DNA from 4 places in the Oryzihumus sp. JJN4-3R genome. Region 4 is predicted to be linked to each of the others. Evidence: riboswitches for the same ligand, from Rfam matches in the RefSeq annotation. Region 4 holds a riboswitch; each other region holds the start of a gene.
The links. Region 4 has a riboswitch for S-adenosylmethionine ahead of AC3ANM_RS18285 (aminotransferase class V-fold PLP-dependent enzyme). Riboswitches for the same ligand answer to the same signal wherever they lie in the genome.
Positions count from the first base shown of each region.

Region 1: linked by a shared signal. The riboswitch ahead of metX (homoserine O-acetyltransferase MetX) and the one ahead of AC3ANM_RS18285 (aminotransferase class V-fold PLP-dependent enzyme) in region 4 are both predicted to bind S-adenosylmethionine.
Region 2: linked by a shared signal. The riboswitch ahead of AC3ANM_RS04545 (bifunctional o-acetylhomoserine/o-acetylserine sulfhydrylase) and the one ahead of AC3ANM_RS18285 (aminotransferase class V-fold PLP-dependent enzyme) in region 4 are both predicted to bind S-adenosylmethionine.
Region 3: linked by a shared signal. The riboswitch ahead of AC3ANM_RS04670 (hypothetical protein) and the one ahead of AC3ANM_RS18285 (aminotransferase class V-fold PLP-dependent enzyme) in region 4 are both predicted to bind S-adenosylmethionine.

Region 1 covers NZ_CM173229.1:977,383-981,676, forward strand. Annotated here, with positions in the region: gene AC3ANM_RS04415 (universal stress protein) at 1-252, opposite strand, end outside; gene metX (homoserine O-acetyltransferase MetX) at 328-1,452, opposite strand; SAM riboswitch class IV at 1,487-1,598, opposite strand; gene AC3ANM_RS04425 (DUF4192 domain-containing protein) at 1,669-2,784, opposite strand; gene AC3ANM_RS04430 (YkvA family protein) at 2,942-3,310, opposite strand; gene AC3ANM_RS04435 (EcsC family protein) at 3,423-4,151, opposite strand; gene AC3ANM_RS04440 (ATP-dependent DNA ligase) at 4,198-4,294, shown strand, end outside.
Region 2 covers NZ_CM173229.1:1,004,627-1,008,920, reverse strand. Annotated here, with positions in the region: gene AC3ANM_RS04550 (polysaccharide deacetylase family protein) at 74-1,054, shown strand; SAM riboswitch class IV at 1,141-1,256, shown strand; gene AC3ANM_RS04545 (bifunctional o-acetylhomoserine/o-acetylserine sulfhydrylase) at 1,355-2,680, shown strand; gene AC3ANM_RS04540 (aldo/keto reductase) at 2,842-3,852, shown strand; gene AC3ANM_RS04535 (TetR/AcrR family transcriptional regulator) at 3,852-4,294, shown strand, end outside.
Region 3 covers NZ_CM173229.1:1,031,251-1,035,544, reverse strand. Annotated here, with positions in the region: gene AC3ANM_RS04690 (ADP-ribosylglycohydrolase family protein) at 1-172, opposite strand, end outside; gene AC3ANM_RS04685 (NUDIX hydrolase) at 257-961, shown strand; gene AC3ANM_RS04680 (dual specificity protein phosphatase family protein) at 972-1,574, opposite strand; gene AC3ANM_RS04675 (hypothetical protein) at 1,664-2,377, opposite strand; SAM riboswitch class IV at 2,529-2,647, shown strand; gene AC3ANM_RS04670 (hypothetical protein) at 2,685-3,791, shown strand; gene AC3ANM_RS04665 (hypothetical protein) at 3,788-4,141, shown strand; gene AC3ANM_RS04660 (hypothetical protein) at 4,216-4,294, opposite strand, start outside.
Region 4 covers NZ_CM173229.1:3,828,742-3,833,035, reverse strand. Annotated here, with positions in the region: gene AC3ANM_RS18290 (FtsK/SpoIIIE family DNA translocase) at 1-2,143, opposite strand, end outside; SAM riboswitch class IV at 2,377-2,493, shown strand; gene AC3ANM_RS18285 (aminotransferase class V-fold PLP-dependent enzyme) at 2,548-4,044, shown strand; gene AC3ANM_RS18280 (hypothetical protein) at 4,235-4,294, opposite strand, start outside.

The DNA of each region.
Region 1 (4,294 bases), 1.3 Mb from region 4:
GAGGTCCTCGGCCGGCTCGTTGCCCCGGACCAGCTGGCGCACCTCGTGCTGGACGCCCACCTGCTCGAGCTGGCCCTGGACCGCTCGCAGCTCCTCGTCGAACCGGCGCGCCTCGTCGGCGTCGAGGTCCTTGCCGCCGCGATGGGAGTTGATGACGATCAGCCTGGTCCGCCGCAGCAGGCACTCCTCCGCGGCTCGACGCAGGGCCGCACGGCCCTCCTTGGTCGGCACATACCCCACGACGACGGCCACCTGAACCTCCTTGTCCAGTCGCGCAGCACCTGCTGCTCCGTGCGGCGACCGTACCGGATATCGGCAGATGCGTCGTCAGGACCGCGCCGCGTCGCCGAGCGCCTCGCGAAGGATCTGCCCGACCTGGCCGATCTCGATGAGGAAGCCGTCGTGGCCGTAGTCCGACCGGACCCGCCAGGCGGCGCCGACGGAGGCGGGCGCGGAGGCCATCTCGTCCGAGAGCCGTGGCGGGTAGAGCCGGTCGGAGTCGACGCAGGCCACGGTCAGCCGGGCCGTGACGCGCTCGAGGGCGGCCTGCCAGCCGCCCCGGCCCCGCCCGACGTCGTGGGAGTTCATGGCCTCGGTGAGGACCAGGTAGGAGTTGGCGTCGAACCGGCGCGCCAGCTTGTCGGCGTGGTGGTCCAGGTAGCTCTCGACCGCGTAGCGGCCCCCGCCCCCCAGGGGGACCTCGGCCCCCTGGGGCTCCCGGCCGAAGCGCTCGGCCAGCTCGTGCTCGCTGCGGTAGGTGACGTGGGCGATCCGCCGCGCCAGGCCCAGGCCGGCGTCGGGGCCGGCGGGCCGGTCGTAGTAGTCACCGCCATGGAAGTGCGGGTCCTGGCGGATGGCCAGCAGCTGGGGCTGGCACCACGCGATCTGCTCGGCCGTGGCGTAGGCCCCGCTGGCCAGCACGATGCACGCCTCGACGCGGTCGGGGTGCGTCACCGCCCACTCCAGCGCGCGCATGCCGCCCATCGAGCCACCGAGCACCCCGGCCCAGCGGTCGATGCCGAGCGCGTCGGCGAGCCGGGCCTCCACGGCGACCTGGTCGCGCACGGTGACGAACGGGAAGCGACTCCCCCACGGCCGGCCGTCGGGTGCCGGGCTGGACGGGCCGGTCGTGCCCTGGCAGCCGCCGAGGACGTTGCTGGCGACGACGAAGTAGCGGTTGGTGTCGAGCGGGCGGCCCGGCCCGATCAGCCCGTCCCACCACCCGGGCGTGGGGTGCTCGTCGCCGGCGGGACCGGCGACGTGGCTGTCCCCGGTCAGGGCGTGCTCGACGAGGATCGCGTTGTCCCTGGCGGCGTTGAGCCGGCCCCACGTCTCGTAGGCGACGCGGACCTCCGGCAGCGAGCCACCGGCCTCCAGGCCGAGCCCGCCGAGGTCGACGTGGCGGCGACCCGGACCCGTCGTGGCGGCAACAGGGTCGGACAGGACGGTCACGGCGGCTCCCGAAGGTGGTGTCAGGGCCCGGCCGGGCCCGCGCTTGCCGCCTGCGGTCCAGACGGCCCGGTCATCACCCGGGGCACCCCACCGCGGTGGAGGGTTGCCGTCCAGCAAGCCGGGGCTACGCGCTGGAGCTCATGACCTGGCCGTCACTATACGACCGCGGTCCCGACAGGTGGACCGCCCGTCCGGTGGCTGGACCTAGCGGCGGCCTCAGGCGCTGCGCCCCTCGGGACGGATGGCGAGGTCCACCATGCGCTCCAGCAGGGTCGCAAGCCGGTAGCCGGGGTCGGCCGCCAGGGCCCGGTCGAGGGCGACCCGGGTGAGCGCCCCGTCACCCCGCCACCAGGTCACGTTGGCCAGCACCGTCAGCGCGGCGACCGCCCACTCGTCGGGCAGCACCCGGCACAGCGCCATCAGCCGCGCCTCGACCCGCCGCTGGGCGGTGGCCTCGGCGGTGTCCGGCTCCTCCGCGCTCCAGCCGCGCAGCGGCAACCTTGCGCGCAGCTGGTCGCGCAGCTCCGGGGCGACCAGGTCGAGGTCGAGGGTGCCGGGGCACAGCCAGGCGATGAGGGCGTCGCGCAGGTGGACGTCGACGAGGGAGAAGGCCGCGAGCGCCAGGTCGACCGGTGGCAGGTCGGTGACCACCGGCGCGTTGTCGTCGTCACGCAGCAGGGTGGCCCAGACGCGCAGCGCGCGGTCGCGCTCGGCATGAGCGTCGCGCTCGGCACAAGCCTCGGGCCCGGCGCCCGGGTCGGGCTCGCCGTCGCCGTCGAGCAGCGCCTGGAGCCGCTCGTCGGCGCAGGCCCCGACCGCCCGGGTGAGCAGCGGGCGCTCCCCTGAGCTCACGCTGGCCACGAGGGCGTCCCGGTCGGCCAGGGGCGCCACCTCGAGCCCGACGTAGTCGGCCACCGCGGGGACCTCGTGGTCGGCCGGCAGCGGTGTGCCCGCCGCGGGACAGCAGTCCTCCTGAGCGCAGTCGAGCGCGAACCACCTCCCGTCGCGCACGACCAGGCGGTCGGCCACCGGCAGGTCCAGGACGAGGCAGGCGCCCTCCAGGGCATCAAGGACGGGCGCCGAGTCGCCCTCGGTGCCCTCGTAGCCGATGAGCAGGGCGGACTCGGGCTCGTCCGCGAGCAGCGGACGGATCATCGCGGCGGCGGCCTCGGCGACGTGCTCGAGCGGCGGGAGGTCGAGCCGCTGGACCAGGCCCATGCGGCGACCGTGGAGGCTGACCACCACCACGCTGTCGCGGGGGTGGAAGCCGAGCTGGTAGGGCAGGACGGCCAGCATGTCGGCCGGCCCGCGCAGGTGCAGTGTCGTGGTCATGCCCCGACTCTGCGGCGCGACGGCCGCCCCCGACAGGGCTGCCGTCGCGCCTGTGGACAGTGGGACGAACGCCGGGGGGCATGTGGACAAACCAGCCGCGATGCCCCCTCACGGAACCGGCGGGAGGACCTCCCGGCGGCCGGCAGACCCGCCGGGCTCAGCCCACGACCTGCCCGGGGACCGTCCGGTCGCGCTGCTGCTCCCAGGCCAGGAACTGCTCGGTCTCGTTGACCACCATGGTGGCGATCCATGACACGACGACCGCGTCGTCGGCCAGGCCGAGCAGGCCCAGGAGGGCCTCCGGCATGAGGTCCACCGGCGAGACCACGTAGGCGACCGCCCCCGCAAGGAGGAGGAGCCGGCTGAGGCTGGTCCCGGCATACTCCCCGCGGGCGGTGGCCCGCACGAGGCGCGGCATGGCGCGCAGCCGCTCGAGCAGCCCGGGACCACCCGGGCGGGCGACGGCGCGCAGGGCGCGGGCGATGTTGCGGAACGCGCTCCAGCGCAGGGCGGTGGCGGTGGCCATGGGGGCTCCCCTCTGCGGGCAGCACGGCTGCCCGCCGATGGTCGGACGTGCCTGTATGACGGGTGGGAGGGTCCGGGGGTTCCGCCCGGGGCGGGACCCCCGGACCCTGATCTCAGCGCGACAGCTGGCGCGAGCGGCGCGGGAACTCGTGCCGCGAGTGGTCGGCGATCCGCTTGAGCAGGTAGGTGTCCAGGCCGGCGCCGACGACGCCCCCGACCAGCGGGACCGCCTTGCCGAAGCGGGTCAGCGACTTCTTGCCGACCTGGGTGAGCAGCCGGAAGCCGACCGCCTTGTTGACCACCATGAGCGCCGGGCCGGGCAGCTGCTGGGCGGCCAGGTTGGCCAGGCGCCCGGCGCTGCGCACCCCGGCCTTGGAGAGCAGGTCGTCGGCGTCGGCGCCGACGAGCGCCAGCAGGACCGCCGAACGGACCTCCGGCTGGCGGATGTCGTAGCCGCGGGCGGACGCCAGCGCGGCGACCATCCGGGTGGCGACGAGGTAGAACCCGGCGACGTTGGCGGGCAGCGCGACCGGCAGGGTCACGAAGCCCCCGAGGCTGGTGACGAACCCGCCGGCGGCGCCCATCTTCAGGTGCAGCCGCACGATCGCGTCGACAGCCCCCTCGATGTCGGCGTGGTCGGCGAGGGCGACGTCGGCGACCTTCTGGGCGGACTCGAACGGGCCCTTGCCGTCGATGCCCACGTCGAGCAGCCGCTCGACCATGCGCGCCGCGGTGCCTCCGAGCGCCGCCTCGTCGAACACCGGCTCCTCGGCGCCCGCTGTCACGGCGACCTCGGCGCCGGTCGTGTCGGTGCTGCCGCTGTCCCTGTCGAAGATGCCCACCTGGTCTCCTCTCGTGGCTGTCGGACCATCCTGCCAGCATGGGCGCGTGCTGCTCGCTGAGGTCGTCGCCACGTCGGGAGCCGTCGCCGCCACGGCGTCACGCAACGCCAAGGTGGGGCTGCTCGCCGAGCTGCTGCGGCGCA
Region 2 (4,294 bases), 1.3 Mb from region 4:
CGGCGCCCGGGGGTCGGGCGCACCGTGGAGGTGGCCCCCGAGTGCGGGGGTCGACAGGGGAGAGGTGGTCACGGTGCGAGGGCCGCGTCGGACGGGCATGGTGGCGCTGGTCGCCACCGCCGTCGTGCTGGGTGGGGCGGCCTGCGGTGGGGCCGCCGGGACCGGCGCGGCGACGACGAGCGTGACTCCGACCTCCCCATCGGTCTCGACGACCTCGCCGGGCGGCTCGAGCACCGCGCGGACCTCCCCTCCTGCGACGACGTCCCGACCCACCACTCCCGCGCCGCGCCCGACGACCGCTCCGCGTCCGGGCACCACGACGTCCGCGCCGCGGCCGGGCACGCCGCGCCCCACGGCGCCGCGACCGACCACGCCGCACCCCACCATCCCGCCGCGACCGACGACCCCGTCGGGGCTGCCGGCCCACCTGTCCGGCACGGTCGTGTCCCGCATCCCCACCTCGAGCAAGGTCGTCGCGCTGACCTTCGACGCCGGCGCGAACGGTGACGGCGTGCCCTCGATCCTGGCCACCCTCCGGGCCCAGGGCGTGCCGGCCAGCTTCTACCTCACCGGGGACTTCGTCCGCGCCTACCCCACGCTGGCACGGCAGGTCGCGGCCTACGGGCGCATCGGCAACCACACCGACAACCACCTGCACATGACCACCCTCGCCGACACGGCCGTGCGCACCGAGGTGTCCGCCGGGTACTCCGCGATCGTGGCGACGACGGGTCGCAGCCCCAAGCCGCTGTTCCGCTTCCCGTTCGGGGAGTACACGTCGCACACGCTCTCCCTGGTCAACTCGATGGGCTACGTCGCGGTCGGCTGGACCGTCGACAGCCTCGGCTGGAAGGGCACCTCCGGCGGCCAGACCGCCGACGCGGTGGTCGCCCGGGTCGTCGCGGCGCGCACCCCCGGCGAGATCGTGCTCATGCACGTCGGGTCCAACCCGCAGGACCACACGACCCTCGACGCCGCTGCCCTGCCCCGGGTGATCAGCCAGCTGCGCGCCTACGGCTACTCCTTCGTCACCCTGTCGGCGCTCGGCGTCTGAGCCTGGCCGCCGTCCCGGGTGGGCGGCGCGTCCGCGATGAGAGACGGCCGTTCCGGTGCGTGAGCGGCCGTCCTAAGGTCGATCCAGGTCATGAGTGCCAGCGCCAAGCCCCGGCTCGCTGGCCGGCAACCCTCCACCGCGGTGGGGTGCCCCGGGTGAGGACCAGGCGACGTGCCACCCCGGCACGCCGCAAGCGCGGGAGCACCTCCCTTCGGTATCCCGCACCTCGCGTGAGGTGCGCTCCGCACCTTTCGCGACCACTCGTCATACGTGAGAAGTGTTGAGAGGCAAGGGAAACCGATGACTGACACCACCCCGAACTGGTCCTTCGAGACGCGGCAGGTCCACGCCGGCCAGGTGCCCGACCCCGCGACCGGCGCCCGCGCGCTGCCGATCTACCAGACGACCTCCTACGTGTTCCGCGACACCGAGCACGCGGCGAACCTGTTCGCGCTCAAGGAGTTCGGCAACATCTACACCCGGATCATGAACCCGACCCAGGACGCGGTCGAGCAGCGGATCGCCTCGCTCGAGGGTGGCGTGGGGGCGCTGCTGGTCTCCTCCGGCCAGGCCGCCGAGACCATCGCGATCCTCAACATCGCCGAGGCCGGGGACCACGTCGTGGCCAGCCCGTCGCTCTACGGCGGCACCTTCAACCTGCTCAAGCACACGCTGCCCAAGTTCGGCATCGAGGTGTCGTTCGTCGCCGACGCCAACGACCTCGAGTCGTGGAAGGCCGCCGTCCGACCCAACACCAAGCTCTTCTTCGGGGAGACGATCTCCAACCCCAAGTCCGAGGTCCTCGACATCGAGGGCGTCGCGCGGGTGGCGCACGAGCACGGCGTGCCGCTGGTCGTGGACAACACGATCGCCACGCCCTACCTGATCCGGCCGCTGGAGTGGGGCGCCGACGTGGTCGTGCACTCCGCGACGAAGTACCTCGGCGGCCACGGCACCGCGATCGCCGGGGTGATCGTCGACGGCGGCACGTTCGACTTCGGCCGCGACCCGGAGAAGTTCCCCAACTACAACACCCCGGAGGAGAGCTACCACGGCCTCGTCTTCGCGCGGGACCTCGGCGTCGGCAGCCCGCTGGGCGCCAACCTGGCCTTCATCCTCAAGGCGCGGGTGCAGCTGCTGCGCGACCTGGGCTCGGCGATCTCGCCGTTCAACGCCTTCCTCGTCGCCCAGGGCGTGGAGACCCTGAGCCTTCGGCTGGACCGGCACCTGGAGAACACCCACAAGGTGGCGGCCTTCCTGCAGTCCAAGGACCAGGTCGAGCGCGTCGTGTGGGCCTCGCTGCCCGAGCACGAGAGCTACGCCAAGGCGCAGAAGTACAGCCCCAAGGGAGCCGGGGCGGTGCTGGCGTTCGAGGTCCGCGGCGGCGTCGACGCGGGCCGGCGGTTCGTCGAGGCCCTGACGCTGCACAGCCACGTCGCCAACATCGGCGACGTGCGCTCGCTGGCGATCCACCCCGCCTCGACCACGCACTCCCAGGGGCCGGACGAGGACCGCCTCGCCGCCGGGGTGACGGCAGGCCTGGTCCGCCTGGCCGTCGGCATCGAGCACATCGACGACATCCTCGCCGACCTCGAGCAGGGGTTCACCGCCGCCAAGGGCGACTGACCCAGCCGCGTTTGCGCCCGGTGTGGTCGCCGGGAGTGCCCTCAAGGGGCTTCCGTGCGATCACATCGGGCGCAATGCACTGTCAGATCGACTGACAAAAGTTGACATCTGTCAGTTGTCAGGCGCACAGTGGAGCCGTCACCAACGGAAGGCTCTCCACCATGCGCACCCGCACCCTCGGCTCCACCGGCCCCGTCGTCTCGGCCCTCGGCCTCGGCTGCATGGGCATGTCCGACCTCTACGGCCCCGCCGACGACGCCGAGAGCATCGCGACGATCCACGCCGCGCTCGACGCCGGCGTCACCCTGCTCGACACCGGTGACTTCTACGGCGCCGGCCACAACGAGATGCTCATCCGCGAGGCGCTGCGAGGCCGCGACCGCGACGGCGTCCAGGTCAGCGTCAAGTTCGGCGCCCTGCGTGGCCCCGGCGGCAGCTGGCTCGGCGTCGACGGCCGCCCCGCTGCCGTCAAGAGCTCCCTCGCCTACACGCTGAAGCGGCTGGGCACCGACCACGTCGACGTCTACCGCCTCGCCCGCCTCGACCCCGCCGTGCCGATCGAGGAGACCGTCGGCGCGATCGCCGAGATGGTCCAGGCCGGCCACGTCCGCCACATCGGCCTGTCCGAGGTCGGAGCCGGGACGATCCGCCGGGCCCACGCCGTCCACCCGATCGCCGACCTGCAGATCGAGTACTCCTTGGTCTCCCGCGGCATCGAGCAGGAGATCCTGCCCACCACGCGCGAGCTCGGCATCGGCATCACCGCCTACGGCGTGCTCTCCCGCGGCCTGCTCAGCGGCCACTGGACGCCGGAGCGCGAGACCCCGGTCACCGACTTCCGCGCCCACAGCCCGCGCTTCCAGGGCGAGAACCTCCAGCAGAACCTGCGGCTGGTCGAGGCCCTTCGTGGAGTGGCCGAGGCCCAGGGGGCGACGGTGGCCCAGGCCGCGATCGCCTGGGTGCTCTCCCGCGGCGAGGACATCGTGCCGTTGGTCGGCGCCCGTCGCCGGAACCGCCTGGCCGAGGCCCTGGGCTCCGTCGACCTGGAGCTGTCGGCGGGGGACCTCGCGGCGATCGAGGCGGCCGTCCCCGCTGATGCCGTCGCCGGGACCCGTTACGCCGCCGAGCAGATGGCGTTCCTGGACAGCGAGCGCCGGACCGTGGACGCCTGATGGTCGAGTCGGCCCTCACGGCCGAGCAGATCCTCGTGGCGGCGGAGGACGTCCTCCGCCGCTACGGGCCTGCCAAGGCCACCGTCGTCGACGTCGCGCGCGAGCTCGGCGTCAGCCACGGCAGCGTCTACCGCCACTTCCCGAGCAAGGCGGCGCTGCGTGACGCGGTCGCCGAGCACTGGCTGGCCCGCATGTCCGACCCGCTGGAGAAGGTGGTCGCCTCCAACACCCCTGCGCCGCAACGGATCCGGCGGTGGGTCAAGCAGCTCAGCACCGCCAAGCGCACCATGGCGCTGGAGGACCCCCAGCTGTTCGCGACCTACCACGAGATCGCCAGCGGCTCCCGCGACGTGGTCCGCGCCCACGAGGCGACGCTGGTCGACCAGCTCACCCGGATCGTCGCCGACGGTATGGCGCGCGGCGAGCTCGCGAGCGACCTCAC
Region 3 (4,294 bases), 1.3 Mb from region 4:
GCGTGTCGTCGCTCCACTCGCCGGGCGCGTAGGGCCCCAGGCCGCCGCCGATCATCTGCGGCTCGCCGACCGGCGGCCGGCCGAACTCGTAGGGCACGCCCAGGGCGTCCCCGCAGGCCTGCGCCAGCAGCACCCCGGCGGCGCGGTCCGCCTGCATCGTCGTCAGCTCCATGCCAACCCCCTTGCTCTCGATCTCGTCGTGATGACGATAAGTCACGGGGATGCATAGCGTCAAGATGACGATTACCATCCGGTCATGGCCTACGACCCCAGCGAGTACCCGCCCTTCGCCGTGACGGCGGACCTGGTTGTCCTCACCCTGCGCGACGAGGCGCTCCAGGTGCTGCTCGTGCGCCGCGGCGGCAAGCCCTATGCCGGCCGGTGGGCGCTGCCGGGCGGGTTCACCCAGGTCGAGGAGGACATCGAGGACGCGGCCTACCGCGAGCTGGCCGAGGAGGCGGGGGTCGGCCGGGCCGAGGTGGTGCTGGAGCAGCTGCGGACCTACGGCGCGCCGAAGCGCGACCCGCGCATGCGCGTGGTCTCGGTGGCGTGGCTGGCCCTCGGGGCCGACCTGCCTGACCCGCGGGCGGGCAGTGACGCCGCCGACGCGCGCTGGGTGCCGGTGGCCGAGGCGCTGGGGGAGTCACGCCGGCTCGCCTTCGACCACGCGCAGATCCTGCGCGACGGGGTCGAGCGGGCGCGGGCCAAGCTGGAGTACTCCCCGCTCGCCACGGCGTTCTGCCGCCCCGAGTTCACCGTCGGCGAGCTGCGCGCCGTCTACGAGGCGGTCTGGGGGGCGCCCCTGGACCCGCGCAACTTCCACCGCAAGGTCACCGGCGCCGAGGGGTTCCTCATCGAGACGGGGGAGCGGACCACGCGCGGCGGCGGCCGCCCCGCCATGCTGTATCGCGCGGGGCCGGCCGAGCAGCTCAGCCCGCCGATCCTGCGCCCCGCGCCCTGACGAGGGGCGGTCAGCCGGCGAACTCGGCCCGGCGGATGCCGCGGATGATCGAGACGACGTCGAGCTCGTTGCGCCGGCGCCAGGCGGCCAGGCGCTTGAGGTCGCGGGTGAGAGCGGCGCGCTCGCTGCCGACCCGCTCGTGGTGCCAGCGCAACGCGTCCTTGGCGTAGTCGATATAGGCGATCGGCCGGGCCGCCCGGATCGCGTCGAGCGCTTCGACCGGGTCCCAGCCCTGGGCGAGCAGGATCGCGAAGCCGAGGGAGGGCCCGCGGTTGATGCCCATGTGGCAGTGGGCCAGCACGACCGCGTCGGGGGTCGTCTCGAACGCCTCCAGTGCGTAGCCGACCCCGGAGTCGAACCAGCGGGCGTCGACCTGCTGCCCGGCGTCGTCCATCCCGTGGTGCAGGTAGCGGATCTGCGGGGCGTGCTCGGCCACGAACGCCTCGTCGCTCCACTCGATCCGCACGTCGATGATGTGGCTGACGCCGTGCTCCACGAGCTCCTCGAGCTGGACGAGGGCGAGCTCCTCGCGCGGGCTCAGGTCACCGCCGACGGCGAGCCGGTCGGTGACGAAGCTGGCGTTGGCGGACGCGGGGCGTGGGGTGGGCGGCACAAGCACTCCAACGGGTCAGGTCGGGGATTCCTCCCCAGTCTGCGACGGATCGAACCGGGACGACAGGTACCCGGGTACCTGCCCCACCCTCACGGATCCAGGTCGTCGGGGCCGATGGCGCCCGACACGTGGACCAGGTAGTAGCCCAGCTCCTCCAACGACTGCAGCGGGTGCTCGCGCCGGGCGTTGAGCCGGTCGCGCACGCGCAGCGCGGTCCGCTTGACCTGCGCCTCGGCCAGGTCGAGCCGTCGCCCGGCGGCGCGGCACAGGTTCTCCGGTGGGGGTGTGCCGTCGAGCTCGTGGGCGAACAGGACCGCGAGCCGGTGCCGGGTCCGCGGCGAGAGGGGCATGCGCGCCCCGGCGACCGCGGTGCGGACGATGACGCCGGCGCCGGCGTCCCGGACCGTGTCGTCCAGCGCGTAGGGCAGCTGCTCGCTCGCCTCCTGCGGCACCGAGGTGATGCGCACCTCGGCCGTGCAGACGCCGTCGAGGTCCCACGCCAGGCTCCAGCGCCCGGCCTGCAGGAACACCACCGCACCGCGCTCGAACACGCCGTGGCGCAGGGTCCGGCTGACGGCGGTCAGCCGGGTGCGCTCGCCGTTGCGCAGCAACCAGCCGTCGTCCACCGGCGCGAACGTCGCCAGCCGTCGCGGGGCCCAGTCAGGCTCCAGCCGTATCGCGCAGCCGGGCGCGCGTCCGACGCCCGCCGGGCTGTGGCGGGGCAGGACGAACGGGCCCAGGGTGGTCCCACCGACGGTCACGCTGGCCTCGGCCCGTGGCCGCCGGTCCTGCTGGTCGTTCACGCATCCTCCCCCCGACAACGGCGTGCGCCGCCGGTACGAAGAAGGTAGGGGTGACCACCGACAGAGGGCGTCTCGCGGCTGCACCTGCGCTCGACGCGCCGGGGCCGCGGGCCTGAGAACCCTTGTCAGCGCTGGGGTCTACCGTGGAGGTGGTCCTGAGCTGACGGCATACAGGCTCCCGCTGGCCGTCACGGCAACCGCGCTTCCGCACACGGTGCCCCTGGGAGAAGACCCGACTGTCCGGCACCGTGCCGGCGGTACGAGCGGCAGGCGCGGGTCACCCGCGCCTCGAGGTGTGGGGGTCAGCATGGCTGGCAACAGTTCACAGCAGTCCGGGCGCAAGATCCCGGAGGTCAACAGCTGCCTGAGCCATCGGCGCGGGCACCAGATGCACTGGATCCCGGTGCGCCGGCACTTCGCCGACCGCGAGCCGGCGCGGGTCCTCGGGTTCGAGGGGGACGTGGTGCTCGTCCAGATGCCCGACGGCGCGCAGCGGCGGTGGTGGCACCACCAGCCCGCGCGGCTGCGCGCGGTGGTCCAGCGTCACGGACCGGAAGCCGAGGTCATCCCTGCCCTCGACGGGCTCATCTGCGGTGGCCACTGGTTCTCCTGCGCCGACGCCGACGACGAGCTCACGCCGTGCGCGATCGAGCTGCCGGACGCGCGGGCGACGCTGCGCCGGTGGCTCGCCGGCGAGCTGTGGGCCGGCCGGGACAGCCTTGCGGTCAGCTCCGGCTGGGGACGGACGACCCTCACCCGCCGGTATGACGCGTCCACCGGTCGCGCGCACCTCACCTGCGCCACGCCGGGGATGGTCGTGCCTCGGCGGGACCGCCGTGGCGCCGGGGTCTTCGGCACATGGACGCCCGGGGTCGACGGTGGGGCGGACCTGACCGTGTCGTTCACCGTGCCACCGCGGCTGGAGGACCGTCGGGAGGCCTTGACGCTCGCCGCGGCAGCCGACCTGGTCCACACCGCCCTGGCCGAGTCCTCGGGCTGGTTTCCGATGAGGCTCCTGTCGAGCGTCGACAGTCCCGCCAGGCTCGCCCTGCCGCTGCTGCAGGACCAGATGCTGTGGGACCTGCCGGGTTGGGCCTTCGAGCACGAGGACGCGGGCTCGACCGCCGAGCTCGGCACCCGTGCCCGCCTGAGGGTCGCCATCGCGCCCTCCCGTTGGCTGGGCGAGGGGCTCCGGGTCGACGTCGAGCTGCCCGGCCGCACCCGTCCGCCCGCGGGCGAGGCGCACACCTCCTTCGGGGCGTGGGCCGTGGGCGACGACGGCCTGCGCTACTCGGCGTTCCTGAGCAACGACCTGCTCGCCGCGGTGCCCGACTTCCCGGGCAGTGCGCACGTGCTGACGCTCATCATGGGCGGGCTGGCCGAGCTGGTCGACGACGCCCTGGACCGGCCGTGACGTTCCTGCCCACCGAGGCGACCCTGGTCGGCTTCGGGGTCGCGACCGACGGGGGCTGGCACCTGACCTTCGCGCTGCCGGGGTCCCCGCACCTGCTGCGCCTGGCCGTGGCGCGCGGCCGATCCCGGTTCTGGGCGGTGGATCCGGAGGGGTTCCTCGACGACGTGGCACTGCCGCGCCCGGAGCTCTGGGGCTTCCTGCCGTCGGGCACCGACCCGGTCGAGGTCGCCCGGGTGCTGCGTGCCGTGAGCCGTCGGCTCATCGAGCGCCACGAGCGCACCGGGGAGGTGCCCGAGACGCAGGAGCCGCCGGCGCCCAGCGGGCCGTCCTACCTCTCACCCGGCGCCTGAGCCGCGCGTGAGCCCGAAGGTCGAGCTCACGCGCGGCCCGGTGTCCGCGACCCCACGGATCCACGTGCCCGGGGTCAGCCGCCCAGGGCCGCCTTCACCGTGTCGGCGTCGGTGGTCGCGGCCGCGAGCGCGGTGTGCCCAGCCTGGAGCGCG
Region 4 (4,294 bases):
CAACCCGCGAGTCGGCCAGCGAGGACGTCGCGAACGCCATGCGTGAGGGCACGTTGGCCTTGATCAGGCCGGTGACGACGTCGACCGAGGGGCGCTGGGTGGCGAGCACAAGGTGGATGCCGGCGGCGCGCGCGAGCTGGGTGATGCGGACGATCGACTCCTCGACGTCGCGTGGGGCCACCATCATCAGGTCGGCGAGCTCGTCGACGATGACGAGGAGGTAGGGGTAGGGCTGGATCTGCCGCTCGGAGCCCGGCAGCGGCTTGACCTTGCCGGCCTTGACCGCCTTGTTGAAGTCGTCGACGTGCTTGTAGCCGAACGCCGCCAGGTCGTCGTAGCGGGTGTCCATCTCGCGGACCACCCACTGCAGCGCCTCGGCGGCCTTCTTGGGGTTGGTGATGATCGGCGTGATGAGGTGCGGGATGCCCTCGTAGCCGGTGAGCTCGACGCGCTTGGGGTCCACCAGCACCATGCGCACCTCGTCCGGCGTGGCGCGCATGAGGATCGAGGTGATCATCGAGTTCACGAAGCTGGACTTGCCGGCTCCGGTGGCGCCGGCGACGAGCAGGTGCGGCATCTTGGCGAGATTGGCGATGACGTAGCCGCCCTCCACGTCCTTGCCGACACCCATGACCATCGGGTGCTCGTTGTTGCGCGCCGTCTGGCTGCGCAGCACGTCGCCGAGGCTGACCTTCTCGCGGTCGGTGTTGGGGATCTCGATACCGATGGCGGACTTGCCGGGAATCGGGCTGAGGATGCGCACGTCGGCCGAGGCGACGGCATACGCGATGTTCTTGGAGAGCGCGGTGACGCGCTCGACCTTGATGCCCGGCCCGAGCTCGACCTCGTAGCGGGTCACCGTCGGCCCGCGCATGAAGCCCGTCACCTGGGCGTCGATCTCGAACTGCTCGAGCACCTGGGTGAGCGACTCCACGACCTTGTCGTTGGCCGCGCTGCGGGCCTTGTGCGGCGAGCCCGGGGCCAGGATCGCGTTGTCCGGCAGGGTGTAGGTGACGTCCCCGGCGAGGGCAAGCTGCTCCACCCGCTGCGGCAACGGGGTCGTGGGCGGCGGCTCCAGGGGCGCCTTGGCCGGCACTCCGGCTGCCGCAGCCGAGGCGGCAGCAGCGCCGGCGCCGGCCTTGGCTGCGGCGAGTGCCGCGGCGGCGGCGTCCTCGCCGGGGGCGAGGGTGCCGGGCGGGGTGGGGCGCTTCTCCCCCGGCCGGTAGCCCTTGGCCTTGGCCTCCCGGGCGACGATCGCTGCCTGCTCGAACGCCTCGTCCCCGTCGAGCCCGCCGTCGGCGACCGCGCGGCGGCGCCGCTTGGGCTGCGCCTCCGGCTCGGGCTCCGGCTCGACCTCGGTCTTGCGGTGGAGCATCCAGTCGCGCAGCTCGCCCAGCCGCGCCGGGACCATGTGGACCGGAGTGGCGGTGGTGACGAGCAGCCCGAAGGCACCCAGCAGCAGCAGGATCGGGACCGTGCCGTAGACCGTGATACCGGCCACGAGCGGGCTCGAGGCGAGGTAGCCGATGATGCCGCCCGCCTCACGCATGCGGGTCGCGCCGTCGGGCGGGGTCGGCACCCCGGCGGTGAGGTGCACGAGACCGGCGGCCGCGAAGGTCAGGGCGGTGAGGCCGATCCCGATCCGGTTGGTCGAGGAGGCCTCCTGCGGGGCGCGCAGCAGGCGCAGGCCGAGGGCGATCAGCACGAGGGGCACGGCGAGGCCGACCCGGCCGAACGTGCCGGCGACGACGGCGTGGACGACGTCACCGACCGGGCCGCGCAGGCCCCACCACTCGCGGGCAGCGACCACGATGGCCAGGGCGATGAGCGCGAAGCCGATCCCGTCGCGGCGGTGCTCCGGCTCGAGCTCGCGGGCGCTGTGGCCGACCTTGCGCACGGCGCCGCCGGCGAGGTGGGCCAGCCCCATCCAGGCGCCACGAGCAGCACGGACCGGGAGCGGCAGGCCCCCGGCCCGCGGAGCGGGGCGCGCGGCCGGCTTGCGAGCCGCAGTCTTGCGCGCCGCCGGCTTACGGGCCGCAGCGGTCCCGGCCGCGGGCCGGCCGGCGGTCTTGGCGGCCGGGCGTGCGGCGCCGGCGCGCTTCGAGGAGCTCGAGCGCGAGGAGGAAGTCGTGCGGGTCGCCACCTTCGCAGGCTACGCGATCGCCCCGACGACATCACGCGTCACACGCGCCTCGCGGCGCGGCGCGTCCTCCGTGGACCTGGTGTCGCGCCCAGGGAGCGGTCCCTCGACCGGCTCGCCGCGCCGGCCCCGGCCGACCCCTCGACCGGGCCGCCCACCCCGCTCGGGTCTCACATCCCGGGAAGTCGTGCCCGAGTGGTGGGCATTTGCGATGGCGCCCCGCTACGGTCGACGCAGGTCATGAGTGCCAGCGTCAAGCCCCGGCTTGCTGGCCGGCAACCCTCCTTTCGCGGCGGGGTGCTCCGGGTGACGACCCGGTCGGCCCGCGCCCGCGGTGCCGGCAAGCGCGGACCTGACGGCCCCAGCCGGCCTCGACGGTCCACCGGACCAGCGAGGAGCTGACTTCGTTGTCGATCGCCACCATCAGCCGACGCCGCCACCACTCCCCCGCCCCGCCGGCGGCTGCGGGCGTCCCCGCCACGTCGGCCGCCCCGGCCACATCGACCCCCGGCACTCCCGCCGCCCCGACCACCCCCGCGGCGCCCGCCACCCCGGCCCGGGACCACCTGCGGCCGGTCCCCGCGCTGCCGACCGACGTCCTGACCCCGCTGCCGCCCACGGTCCAGGCGGACCTGGGCGTGCCCACGCTGCACCGGACGGTGGTCGACTACGCGAACTTCGACCACGCCGCGAGCACGCCGGCCCTGGAAGCGGTCCGGACCGCGGTCGACGGCGCGCTGCGCACCTACTCCTCGGTCCACCGCGGCAACGGCTACGCCTCCCGGGTGACCAGCGCGTGGTACGAGCAGGCCCGCGAGGAGGTCGCCTCCTTCGTCGGCGCCCGCGAGGACGACCTGGTCGTCTTCACCCGCAACACCACCGACTCCCTCAACCTGCTGGCCCGGGCGCTCCCGCGGCGTACGACGACCTTCGTCTTCGAGTCCGAGCACCACGCGGCCCTGCTGCCGTGGGACCCGCGTCGCACGGTCCGCCTGCCGGTGCCGGGCAGTATCGAGGACGCCCTGGTCCTGCTCGAGGACGCCCTGGCCGAGCACGCCCGCACCAGCGACGGCCCCCGCCTGGTCGTGGTCACCGGCGCCTCAAACGTCACCGGCGAGCTGTGGCCGGTCGAGCGGGTCGTGGCCATCGCCAAGCGGTATGCCGCGCGCGTCGTCCTCGACGCCGCGCAGCTCGCACCCCACCGTCTCGTCGACATCAGCGCCCTTGACGTCGACTACGTCGCCCTCTCCGGGCACAAGCTGTACGCCCCCTTCGGCACCGGCGCCCTCGTGGGACGGGCGGACTGGCTGGACGAGGCCGCGCCCTACCTCAAGGGCGGCGGCGCGACGGCCCGGGTCGGCGAGCGGACGGTGGAGTGGCAGGCCGGTGCCGCCCGCCACGAGGCCGGCAGCCCCAACGTGATCGGAGCCATCGCCCTGGCCGCCGCCTGCGCGACGATCGCCCGGGACCGGGCGGCCGTCGAGGCCCACGAGGCGGCACTGGCGGACCGGCTCCGCGCCGGGCTCGCGGCCATCGAGGGCGTCACCACGTGGTCGGTGTTCGGCGAGGACCACGACCGGGTCGGCGTGGCCACCTTCACGATCGACGGCGTGGACAGCTCGCTGGTCTCGGCGGCCCTGTCCGCGGAGTGGGGCATCGGGGTGCGCGACGGCAAGTTCTGCGCCCACCTGCTCGTGGACGCCCTGCTCGACGGGCCGGGCGCCCCGGCCACGGCGGTGCGGGCCAGCGTCGGACTGGGCAACACCCTCGAGCACGTGGACCGGCTGCTCGCGGCGGTGCGGCGGCTGGCCACGGACGGGCCGGCGTTCGCGTACCACCACGTCGACGGCAGCTGGGCGCCGGTCGACGACCCGCGCGACCTCACCCTCCCCCGTCCCTGGTAGCCATCCCCCTGGTAGCCAGCCCCTCCCCTGACCGGGCAGCGGGTGCACACCTGATCTCAGCAGTCAGGGCGGTGTCGTCGGCGACGACACCGCCCTGACTGGCGTGATGCGACTGGCGTGATGGACGAGGGTGATGGACGGGGGGTGATGGACGGGTGGTGATGGACGGGGTGACGGTGGTGCGGACGGGTCACGGAAGGCGGGTCCGACGCGGCTTGGGCAGGGGGTTGCGGATGCCGGCCGGCCACGG